3 regions of the Streptomyces malachitofuscus genome follow, and region 3 is predicted to be linked to each of the others. Evidence: riboswitches for the same ligand, from Rfam matches in the RefSeq annotation. Region 3 holds a riboswitch; each other region holds the start of a gene.
The links. A riboswitch is a leader RNA that binds a small molecule or an ion and turns the genes downstream of it on or off. The one in region 3 is predicted to bind cobalamin.
Positions count from the first base shown of each region.

Region 1: another riboswitch for cobalamin. It lies ahead of ACZ44S_RS13235 (energy-coupling factor ABC transporter permease); the one in region 3 lies ahead of ACZ44S_RS17035 (cobalamin biosynthesis protein).
Region 2: another riboswitch for cobalamin. It lies ahead of ACZ44S_RS11100 (ribonucleoside-diphosphate reductase subunit alpha); the one in region 3 lies ahead of ACZ44S_RS17035 (cobalamin biosynthesis protein).

Region 1 is NZ_JBVIGA010000007.1:279,592-282,858, reverse strand. It holds gene ACZ44S_RS13240 (ABC transporter substrate-binding protein) at 1-1,048, opposite strand, end outside; cobalamin riboswitch at 1,251-1,433, shown strand; gene ACZ44S_RS13235 (energy-coupling factor ABC transporter permease) at 1,464-2,183, shown strand; partial or broken gene ACZ44S_RS13230 (energy-coupling factor ABC transporter substrate-binding protein) at 2,180-2,533, shown strand; gene cbiQ (cobalt ECF transporter T component CbiQ) at 2,804-3,267, shown strand, end outside.
Region 2 is NZ_JBVIGA010000006.1:174,022-177,288, forward strand. It holds gene ACZ44S_RS11100 (ribonucleoside-diphosphate reductase subunit alpha) at 1-1,497, opposite strand, end outside; cobalamin riboswitch at 1,622-1,791, opposite strand; gene ACZ44S_RS11105 (GNAT family N-acetyltransferase) at 1,807-2,313, opposite strand; gene mctP (monocarboxylate uptake permease MctP) at 2,392-3,267, opposite strand, start outside.
Region 3 is NZ_JBVIGA010000010.1:203,647-206,913, forward strand. It holds gene ACZ44S_RS17030 (cobyric acid synthase) at 1-388, opposite strand, end outside; gene ACZ44S_RS17035 (cobalamin biosynthesis protein) at 385-1,326, opposite strand; cobalamin riboswitch at 1,449-1,586, opposite strand; gene ACZ44S_RS17040 (hypothetical protein) at 1,739-1,960, opposite strand; gene ACZ44S_RS17045 (inorganic phosphate transporter) at 1,992-3,245, opposite strand.

The sequences.
Region 1 (3,267 bases), on a different contig from region 3:
CCTTCCAGCCGGCCTTGTCGAGGATCCGCCCCGCCTCGTCGAGGTCCTGGTCGCGTTCGACGCCGCGGGCGAACCAGGGGTCGTCCACGGGCAGCGGGCCGTAGGCGGGGCGGCCGGCGCCGTCGAGGATCTTGTCGACCATGGCCTCGCGGTCCACGGCGAGGTCCAGGGCCCGCCGGATCGCGGTGTCGCCGGTGACGGGATTGCCGGTGGGGAGGGTGACGGCGCGGAAGTCGTAGGTGGTCGCCCGGTGGGTCCTGCGCCCGTCGTCGTTCTTGAAGGTGGCGGCGAGGTTGGGCGGGAGGGTGGCGCCGTCCAGGTCGCCGGAGCGCAGCCGGGTGGCGCGGACGTCGTCGTCGGCGATGATCGCCATGGTGAGCTTTTTCACCTTAGGGGCGCCGCCCCAGTAGTCCGGGTTGGCCTTGAAGGTGAGCTTTTCGCCCTTGCTCCAGCCGGTGAGGACGTACGGTCCGGTGCCGACCGGCTCGGTGTTGAAGGCGCCGGTGTTGGGGTCCTGCTTCCCGGCGATGTGTTCGGGGACGACGGGCAGGACCGTGCGGGCGGCGAAGGCCGCGTAGGGGTAGTCCAGGGTGAAGACGACCTTGTCGTCGCCGTCCGCGCGGACCTCCTTGACGGCGTCCAGTTCGCTCTTGGCGGGGTTGTTGGTCCTGTCGTCCAGGACGGTGCGGTACGTGAACACGACGTCGTCGGCGGTGAGCGGCTCGCCGTCGCTGAACTCGACGCCGTCGCGCAGGGTGTAGGTGTAGGTGCGGCCACCGTCGGTGACCTCGGGGAGCGCCTTCGCCAGCGCGGGCTTCAGGCTGAGATCGGCGTTCCGGGCGAGGAGCCCGTCGAAGATCTTGGAGTTGCCGTCCTTGCCGTAGCCGAGCAGGGGGCTGAGGGTGTCCGGTTCGGTGGAGACCCCGATCACGACGGAATCGGCGGCCGCACCGCCGTCCGCACCGCCGTCGCCCGGCGCCGAACAGGCGGCGAGCGCACCGGCCATGGCCACCGCGGCGGCTGCTCCCCGTATGCGTCGGGTAGTCATCGAACCTCACATCCCTGTTGCCTGGATATCGCTGTTGCATATTAAGTGCAGCAAGGTTCTGCCCAGGACGGTGGCCCCTCAGTCCCCCGGCCCGGCGGACGGCACCGCGCGTGTCAAGTGCGCAGGTGTGCGCCGGGACGCGAGCTGCCGGGCGCCGTCCGCGCGCCCCCTGTGACCGCTTGTCACCGGGCCGGTACGGGCACTACTGTCACCACGCCTTGGTGACGGGAAATCGGTGCGATACCGGTGCGGCCCTCGCCACTGTGATCGGGAAGTCCGGCTCCGGCCCTCACGGGCAGCCACTGGGTTCTTCGGGACCCGGGAAGGCGGAGCACGGGCGGTGGTACCCGTCAGCCAGGAGACCGGCCAAGGCGCGTCAACCATCCACGAGGTGCTGGAGAGGGTCTGCTGAGCCATGCACATAGCCGAGGGTTTTCTGCCTCCGGCGCACGCGGTCGCCTGGGGTGTCGCGTCGGCGCCGTTCGTCGTCCACGGAGCCCGGTCGCTCATCCGTGAAGTGCGGGAACATCCCGAGAGCACGCTGCTGCTCGGTGCGTCGGGAGCCTTCACGTTCGTCCTGTCCGCGCTGAAACTGCCGTCGGTGACCGGCAGTTGCTCCCACCCCACCGGTACGGGGCTGGGCGCCATCCTGTTCCGGCCGCCGGTCATGGCGGTGCTGGGCACCATCACCCTGCTGTTCCAGGCGCTGCTCCTCGCCCACGGTGGTCTGACCACGCTGGGCGCCAACGTCTTCTCGATGGCGATCGTCGGCCCCTGGGCCGGGTACGGCGGCTACCGGCTGCTGCGCCGGTACGACGTGCCGCTGATGGCCGCCGTGTTCTTCGGAGCGTTCGTGGCCGACCTGTCGACGTACTGCGTGACGAGCGTGCAGCTGGCGCTCGCCTTCCCCGACCCCGGCAGCGGATTCCTGGGCGCGCTCGGCAAGTTCGGTTCCATCTTCGCCGTCACGCAGATCCCGCTCGCGGTGAGCGAGGGGCTGCTGACCGTGCTGGTGATGCGCCTGCTGGTGCAGTCCAGCAAGGGGGAACTGACGCGGCTCGGAGTGCTCGTGACCTCGGTGGCCGGGCGGAAGCCGGCGGAGTCGGCGGAGTCGGCCGAGGCGGTGGCCCGATGAGCCGTAACGCAAGGATCAACGGCCTGCTGCTGCTCCTCGTGGCCGCGCTCGCCGTGCTGCCGCTGGTGCTCGGGCTCGGGGACCACAAGGAGGAGCCGTTCACGGGCGCGGACGCGGAGGCGGAGACCGCGATCACCGAGATCGACCCGGACTACGAGCCGTGGATCTCGCCGCTGTACGAACCGCCGTCCGGCGAGATCGAGTCGGCGCTGTTCGCCCTCCAGGCGGCGATCGGCGCGGGCGTCCTCGCGTACTACTTCGGACTGCGGCGCGGCCGACGGCAGGGCGCGGCCCGGGCCGCCTCGGCGGGCGCCGCACCGGGGGCGGGAGACGGCGGTCCGGCGAGCGACGGCCGGACGCCGGCACCGACGACGGGCCCGGATGCGGCGTCCGGCTCCCGGGCGGCGACGGCACCCGGGGCCGGCCCGGGCCCGGGCTCCGCCGACGAGTCCGGGCCGCTCGCCGGCACCGGTGGAACGGCCGCGTCAGTCGTCCCGGGCTCCGGCTCCGGCGACGCGGCCGGCTGCGGGCACGGGGACGGCTCGGGCTTCGGGGACGCGGCGGATGCCGGTCCTGGTGACGGCGGCGGGGCCGCGGCGCGGGCGCGGGGCTGAGTTCTCGTGCTGCCGATCGACGCGGCGGCGCACAGCAGTCGCTGGCGCCGCCGTCATCCGGTGGACAAGGCCGTACTGGGGCTCGGTCTCACCGTGCTCGCGATCTCGCTGCCGCCCTGGCCGGGCGCGGCCCTGGTGCTGGTGACCGCGCTCGCCGTGCTGCTCGGCCCGGCGGGGGTGCCCGGGCGGCGGCTGTGGCGGGCCTACCGGGTGCCGCTGGGCTTCTGTGTCACCGGGGCGCTCACCCTGCTGGTGCAGGTGGGCGGGCCGGACGGCTTCGTGTCCCCCGCCGAGGACGGGCCGCTGCGCGCCGGGGAGTTGCTGCTGCGCACCTCGGCGGCGTCCCTTGGTGTGCTGCTGTTCGCGTTCACCACCCCCATGTCGGATCTGCTGCCGCGTCTGGTGCGTGCCGGGGTGCCCGCCCCGCTCGTGGACGTGGCGCTGGTGACGTACCGGATGAGCTTCCTGCT
Region 2 (3,267 bases), on a different contig from region 3:
ACGGCCCGCCTGCTCGGTCGGGTAGAAGTTGATGTCGACGACCCGGTCGAGGAACGTCACGGCCGTGCGCACCGTCGCGTCGAGGCGCTCCCAGTCGATGTCTCCCCGCTCCACGAAGGCGCCGAGGTTGACCGACCCCAGGTTGCAGACCGCCGTCTCCCCGTCGTCGGTGACCTCGAGGATCTCCGTGCAGAGGTTCGAGGAGTGGATGACGTGGCCCGCGGTCGCCGTCTGGTTGGCCGTCCGGTTGGCGGTGTCCTTGAACGTCATCCAGCCGTTGCCGGTCTGTGCGAGGGTGCGCATCATCCGGCCGTACAGCTCCCGCGCCGGGAGCGTCCTGCGCTCCAGACCCTTCGCCTCGGCGGCCCGGTACGCCGCAGCGAACTCCTCGCCCCACAGGTCCACCAGCTCCGGCACGTCCGCCGGGGAGAAGAGCGACCACTGCCCGTCGGCGTCAACCCGGCGCATGAACTCGTCCGGCACCCAGTGCGCGAGGTTCAGGTTGTGCGTACGGCGGGCGTCCTCACCGGTGTTGTCGCGCAGCTCCAGGAACTCCTCGATGTCGGAGTGCCAGGTCTCCAGGTAGACCGCCGCCGCGCCCTTGCGCCGCCCGCCCTGGTTCACGGCCGCGACCGAGGCGTCCAGCGTCTTCAGGAACGGGACGATGCCGTTGGAGTGCCCGTTGGTGCCGCGGATCAGCGAACCCCGCGAGCGGATGCGGGAGTAGGCCAGCCCGATGCCGCCGGCGTGCTTGGAGAGCCGGGCGACCTGGTGGTAGCGGTCGTAGATGGAGTCCAGCTCGTCCTTGGGGGAGTCCAGCAGGTAGCAGGACGACATCTGGGGGTGCCGGGTACCGGAGTTGAACAGGGTGGGGGAGGAGGGCAGGTACTCCAGGCGGCTCATCAGCGTGTACAGCGCGGCGACCTCCTCCACCGCGCGGGCGCCGTCGTCCTCGGCGAGACCGGCGGCGACCCGCAGCAGGAAGTGCTGGGGCGTCTCGACGACCTTGCGGGTGACCGGATGCCGCAGCAGGTAGCGGCTGTGCAGGGTGCGCAGGCCGAAGTAGCCGAAGCGGTCGTCGGCGCGGGTGTCGATCAGCGCGTCGAGCCGGTCCCCGTGCAGCCGGACGAACGCGGCGGTCCGGTCGGCGATGAGACCCTCGCGGTGCCCGGTCGCGACGGACCGGGTGAACGACGTGACGCCCTGGGAGGCGGCCTCCGCGCGGATGGCGATGGTCAGCAGCCGGGCGGCCAGCCGGGAGTAGGCCGGGTCCTCGGAGATGAGCCCGGCCGCCGCCTCGGTGGCCAGTTCCCGCAGCTCCGCCTCGTCGGCGTCCGCGGACCGGCCGCGCAGCGCCGCGGCGGCGACCCGGCCGGGGTCGGCGTCGGGCAGGTCGGCGGTCAGCTCCGTCAGGGTCCGCAGCAGCGCGGCACCGGGGCCGCCGCCCTCCTCGGTCACGTCGATCGCTGAAGCCGGATCGGCTGGCGCGATGGTCACGTGGGGCTCTCCCTCGCTCGGCACGGGGGCCTCGAAGAGCGCAGGGGGCAGCACACGAGCGCACGCGGCGTCGCGTCCACCGGCCCATTCCGCGAGGCCCGGACGTCAGGGCACCCGGACCGGACGGCCGGGCGCACTGTCGGCAGGTCCTCGGACTGACGCCCATGCGCCCGCGGGCGGGCAGGCATGGGTACACCGTTGCGGGACAGTTCCGGATTCGCACCGGATTCCCCTGCGGCGACAGCGAGCATGAGCATACATCTTGTGCCGGGTGCCGCCAGCACCCCCATATGTTGTGTCGGACCGGTGTCAGAGCGTCAACTCGTAGGTGAGGAGCATGATGTCGTCCAGCTCCGGCAGCGGGTTCCAGTCCCGGTCCGGGGTGCGGGTGAAGCCCAGCCGTTCGTAGATGCGGTGGGCGGAGTGCATGGTGCGCTGGGTCGACAGCACGATCCGCCTGCACCCCTCGATCCCCCGTGCCCGGTCGACACAGGCGCGCACCAGAGCCTCCCCGGCCCCGCGGCCCCGGCCCGCGCGGGCCACCGCCAGCATCCGGATCTCCGCCTCGCCCGGCCCCGCTATGTCGGCCATCGGCCCGGGGCCCGGCACGAACGTCACCCCGCCCAGCACCACTCCGTGCTCCGCGGCGACCAGCACCTCGGCCGCGGCCGCCCGCTTCGCCACGTCGCGCAGCTCACCGAGGTACGCGTCGCTCTCCCCGAAGTCCAGCAGTCCGTCCAGCAGATAGGCCCCCGCGGTGATCTCACCCAGCTGCTCGTACTCGCCGGGCTGCACCGGCCTGATGACGATGTCCATGGGGGGAGTGTGCCGGACGGGTACGAGGACGGGCCGCCGGATTTCTCCGGCGGCCCGTCCTCGGATGCGACTACGGCGTCAGTGGCTGCTGCTGCCGGCCGTGGCCGGCGGAAGCTCCACCTGGACTCCGGGGTCGCCCGCGTCCGCCGTGTAGTCCTCCGGCTTGGTCTGGTCGATGCCCTCGGGCGCCTTGAGGGCCCGCAGGACGAAGGTCAGGACGACCGTGACCACGACGTTGAGCACGAAGGCGGTGAGACCGATGTAGCCGATCTCGCCGATGCCCGGGATCTCCTTCGACGACCCGCCGAAGTGCTTCTGCGTCGGCGAGGCCACCCCGTACGCGGCGGCCGTGCCGTAGATCATGCCGACGGCCCAGCCGCCGATCAGCGCCCAGCGGTGGAACCAGCGGGTGAACAGGCCGCCCACCAGCGCCGGGAAGGTCTGCAGGATCCAGATGCCGCCGAGGAGCTGGAAGTTGATCGCGACCGTCTTGTCCATGGTCAGGACGAAGAGCAGCGCGCCCACCTTCACCAGCAGGGACACGATCTTGGAGACCTGGGTCTCCTGCTTGGGCGTCGCGTCCGGCTTGATGAAGTCCTTGTAGATGTTGCGGGTGAACAGGTTCGCCGCCGCGATCGACATGATCGCCGCCGGCACCAGTGCGCCGATGCCGATCGCCGCGAAGGCCACGCCCGCGAACCAGGCCGGGAACATGTTCTCGAACAGCTGCGGAATGGCCAGCTGGCCGTTGCTGACCTTGACCCCGGCCGCGATGGCCATGAAGCCGAGCAGCGCCAGCAGACCCAGCATCAGCGAGTACAGCGGCAGGATCGTGGTGTTGCGGCGGATCACCTCACGGCTGCGCGAGGACAGCGTCGCGGTGATCGAGTGCGGGTACATGAACAGCGCGAGCGCTGAGCCGAGCGCCAGCGTGGCGTACGTCCACTGGCTCGC
Region 3 (3,267 bases):
CGTCATACGTGCCCCGCAACTGCTCCAGACAGTCCAGCACCGTGCCGAGGAGCTGTTGCTGCCGTCCGCCGTGGTACCCGCGGGCGCTCATCTCGCCGACCGGCCTGCCCAGCAGCACCACCTGGCTGGACCGTTCGCCGCCCGGCTTGAGCAGCACCGGGTTCATCAGCGCGGTCGGTTCGACGCGGCAGGCCTGGGCCTGCATGGCCTGCGCCCGCCCGATCTCCGCGCCCTCCCGCGTCACGAACGAGTTCAGCGACATGTTCTGCGCCTTGAACGGGGCGACCTTGACGCCCTGCCGCACCAGCCACCGGCAGATCCCGGCGGTCACCACGCTCTTGCCGGCGTCCGAGGTGGTCCCGGCGACCAGCAGCCCCCCACCGCTCACGATGCACGTCCTTTCATGACGCTCCGCGCGGCGGCTCCGACCCCGAGCGCGAGCCAGCCGACCCGCCGCGAGAGCCGTACCGCCCGCTCGATGTCGGACACGGCCACGGCACGCCCGCCGCCGCCCAGGACCGGCCGGTGCTCGACCCGTCCGCCGTAGGAGAGGGTCCCGCCGAGCCGTACGCCGAGCGCGCCCGCGAAGGACGCCTCGACCGGTCCGGCGTTGGGGCTCGGGTGCTTCGCCGCGTCCGCGCGCCACGCCCGTACCGCTCCGCGCGGGTCGGGTCCCGCGAGGGCGGCGAGTACGGCGGTCAGCCGCGCCCCCGGCCAGCCGGCGACGTCGTCGAGGCGGGCGGAGGCCCAGCCGTAGCGGAGGTGGCGGGGGGACTTGTGGCCGACCATCGCGTCGAGCGTGTTGACCGCCCGGAACCCGAGCAGGCCCGGCACCCCGGCGACGGCACCCCACACCAGCGCGCCCACCACGGCGTCGGAGGTGTTCTCGGCGACGGACTCGACCACCGCGCGGGCGATGCCGTCGGCGTCCAGCGCCTGCGGATCCCGGCCGCACAGATGGGGCAGCCGGGCCCGGGCCGCCTCGACGTCCCCGGCCTCCAGGGCCCGCCCGACGGCGCGGGCCTCACGGGCCAGCGAGGTGCCGCCCACGACGGCCCAGGTGGCGGCGGCGGTCAGGGCGGTGGAGGCGGCGGGGGAGGAGCGTACACAGCGGGCGGCGAGGGCGCCCAGGACGACGGTCCCGCCGACGCACACGGCGGTGTGCACGGCGCCCCGGCCCCGGTCGTCCCGCCACAGCACCCGTTCCACGGCGGCCGCGGCCCGTCCGAAAGCGGCGACCGGATGCCCTCGGCGGGGATCGCCGAGCAGCAGGTCGCCGAGGAGGCCGGCGGCGGCGCCGTACGCGAACACGCGGTCGGCACCCATGGGTTCAGCCGGTGACGGATCCGGAGGGAGCGGCCCCGAAGCGGGGTGGTACGTCGCTGGTCGACCTCGGCAGGCAGCCGCGCATGGCGATATGTCCTCACTCAGGGTGTCCACGCCCTGGTTCGACGAGACCGGCGGTGAGAGTTCCTGGCTCCCGGGGTGTGCACCCCGGTGACAGTGGCGGGACCGCGCCGGAATCGCACCGGCTTCCTCTCCTGCCGCCGTAATGGCTGAGGCAGTCCACCACGGCTCCCGAAGGGCCGTCAACTTGCCGTTGACCTGCGAGGCTGAAGTGTGCTGAGCCCCACAGAGAGGCGCCGGTGGGTGAACCGCGGGCGGGCCGCGCACACGCCGGCGGGCGGTGCGGGAGCCGGAACTCCCGCACCGCCCGCCGGACGGATGCGCTCTGCGGTCAGGCCATGATCATGTAGATCCCGTACCCCACCGCCGCCGCGCACGCCGCGAAGCAGGCGTAGGCGCCGGTGACCGCCAGGGCCGCGGACTGGCCCTGTGCGGCGGCCCGCTCGCGGCGGGACAGACCGGAGATGCCGAGGGTGAACAGGGCCACCAGGGCCACGGTGACCACGAGGCTGACGCCGAAGACGGAACCGAGGGCCGCCCAGTCGATCTTCATGGTGCTCTACTTCCTTCGTACCGGGTCGCGGTCAGACGGTGGTCGTGGCCGACGGGGCCGACGGGTCGGCGGACGCCGGAGCCGGGATCGTGGCCGCGAGCTCGTCGGTCACGGTGCCCGCCGGGGGAGGGGTGACCGCGGCCATCGCCTGCGTGACCACGCCGGACGGCTCCTCGCCCGGCTCGTCGTGGTCGTTGACGTTGGTGTGGTCGATGACCTCGCGCCGGGAGATCTTCCAGATGGCGGCACTGGACGCGACCAGGAAGACGGCCACGAGGGCGGTGCCCCAGTCGCCGAAGCCGCAGACCCACTCGGCGAGCGCGGCGACGAGGGCCGCCGCCGGCAGCGTCAGACCCCAGGCGACGAACATCCGGGTGGCGGTCGACCAGCGGACGACACCGCCCTTGCGGCCCAGGCCCGCACCCATCACGGAACCGGAAACGGAATGCGTGGTGGAGAGGGAGAAGCCGAGGTGCGAGGAGGCCAGGATGACCGTCGCGGCACTGGTCTGGGCGGCGAAGCCCTGCTGCGGCTGGAGATCGGTCAGGCCCTTGCCCATGGTGCGGATGATGCGCCAGCCGCCGAGGTAGGTGCCGAGTGCGATGGCGATGCCCGCCGAGAGGATGACCCACATGGGCGGGTCGGAGTCGGGGGCCAGGGTGCCGCCGGCCACCAGGGCCAGGGTGATGATGCCCATCGTCTTCTGGGCGTCGTTGGTGCCGTGGGCCAGGGAGACCAGGCCGGCGGAGGCGATCTGCCCCGCCCGGTAGCCCTTCTTGGAGGCCTCGCCGTCGGCGTTCCTGCCCAGGCGGTAGGTGAGGCGGGTGGCGAACATCGCGGCGAGGCCGGCCACCAGCGGGGCGGCGATCGCGGGGATCAGCACCTTGGTGACGAGGACGTCGCCGTGCACCGCGCCGAAGCCGGCGGAGGCGACCGTGGCGCCGATCAGACCGCCCATGAGCGCGTGCGAGGAGCTGGACGGCAGACCGACCAGCCAGGTCAGGAGGTTCCAGAGGATCGCGCCGACCAACGCGGCGAAGATGACCTCGGGACGGATGCCGGCCTCGTCGACGAGGCCCTTGGAGATCGTGTTGGCGACCTCCACCGAGAGGAATGCGCCGACAAGGTTCAGCACGGCGGACATGGCCACCGCGACCTTGGGCTTGAGCGCACCGGTCGAAATGGTCGTTGCCATCGCGTTCGCGGTGTCGTGGAAACCGTTCGTGAAATCGAACGCGAGTGCGGTTACCACCACAATCGCGAGGATCAGCGAGAAGCTTTCCATTTACCCAGGCAATCGTTCGAGG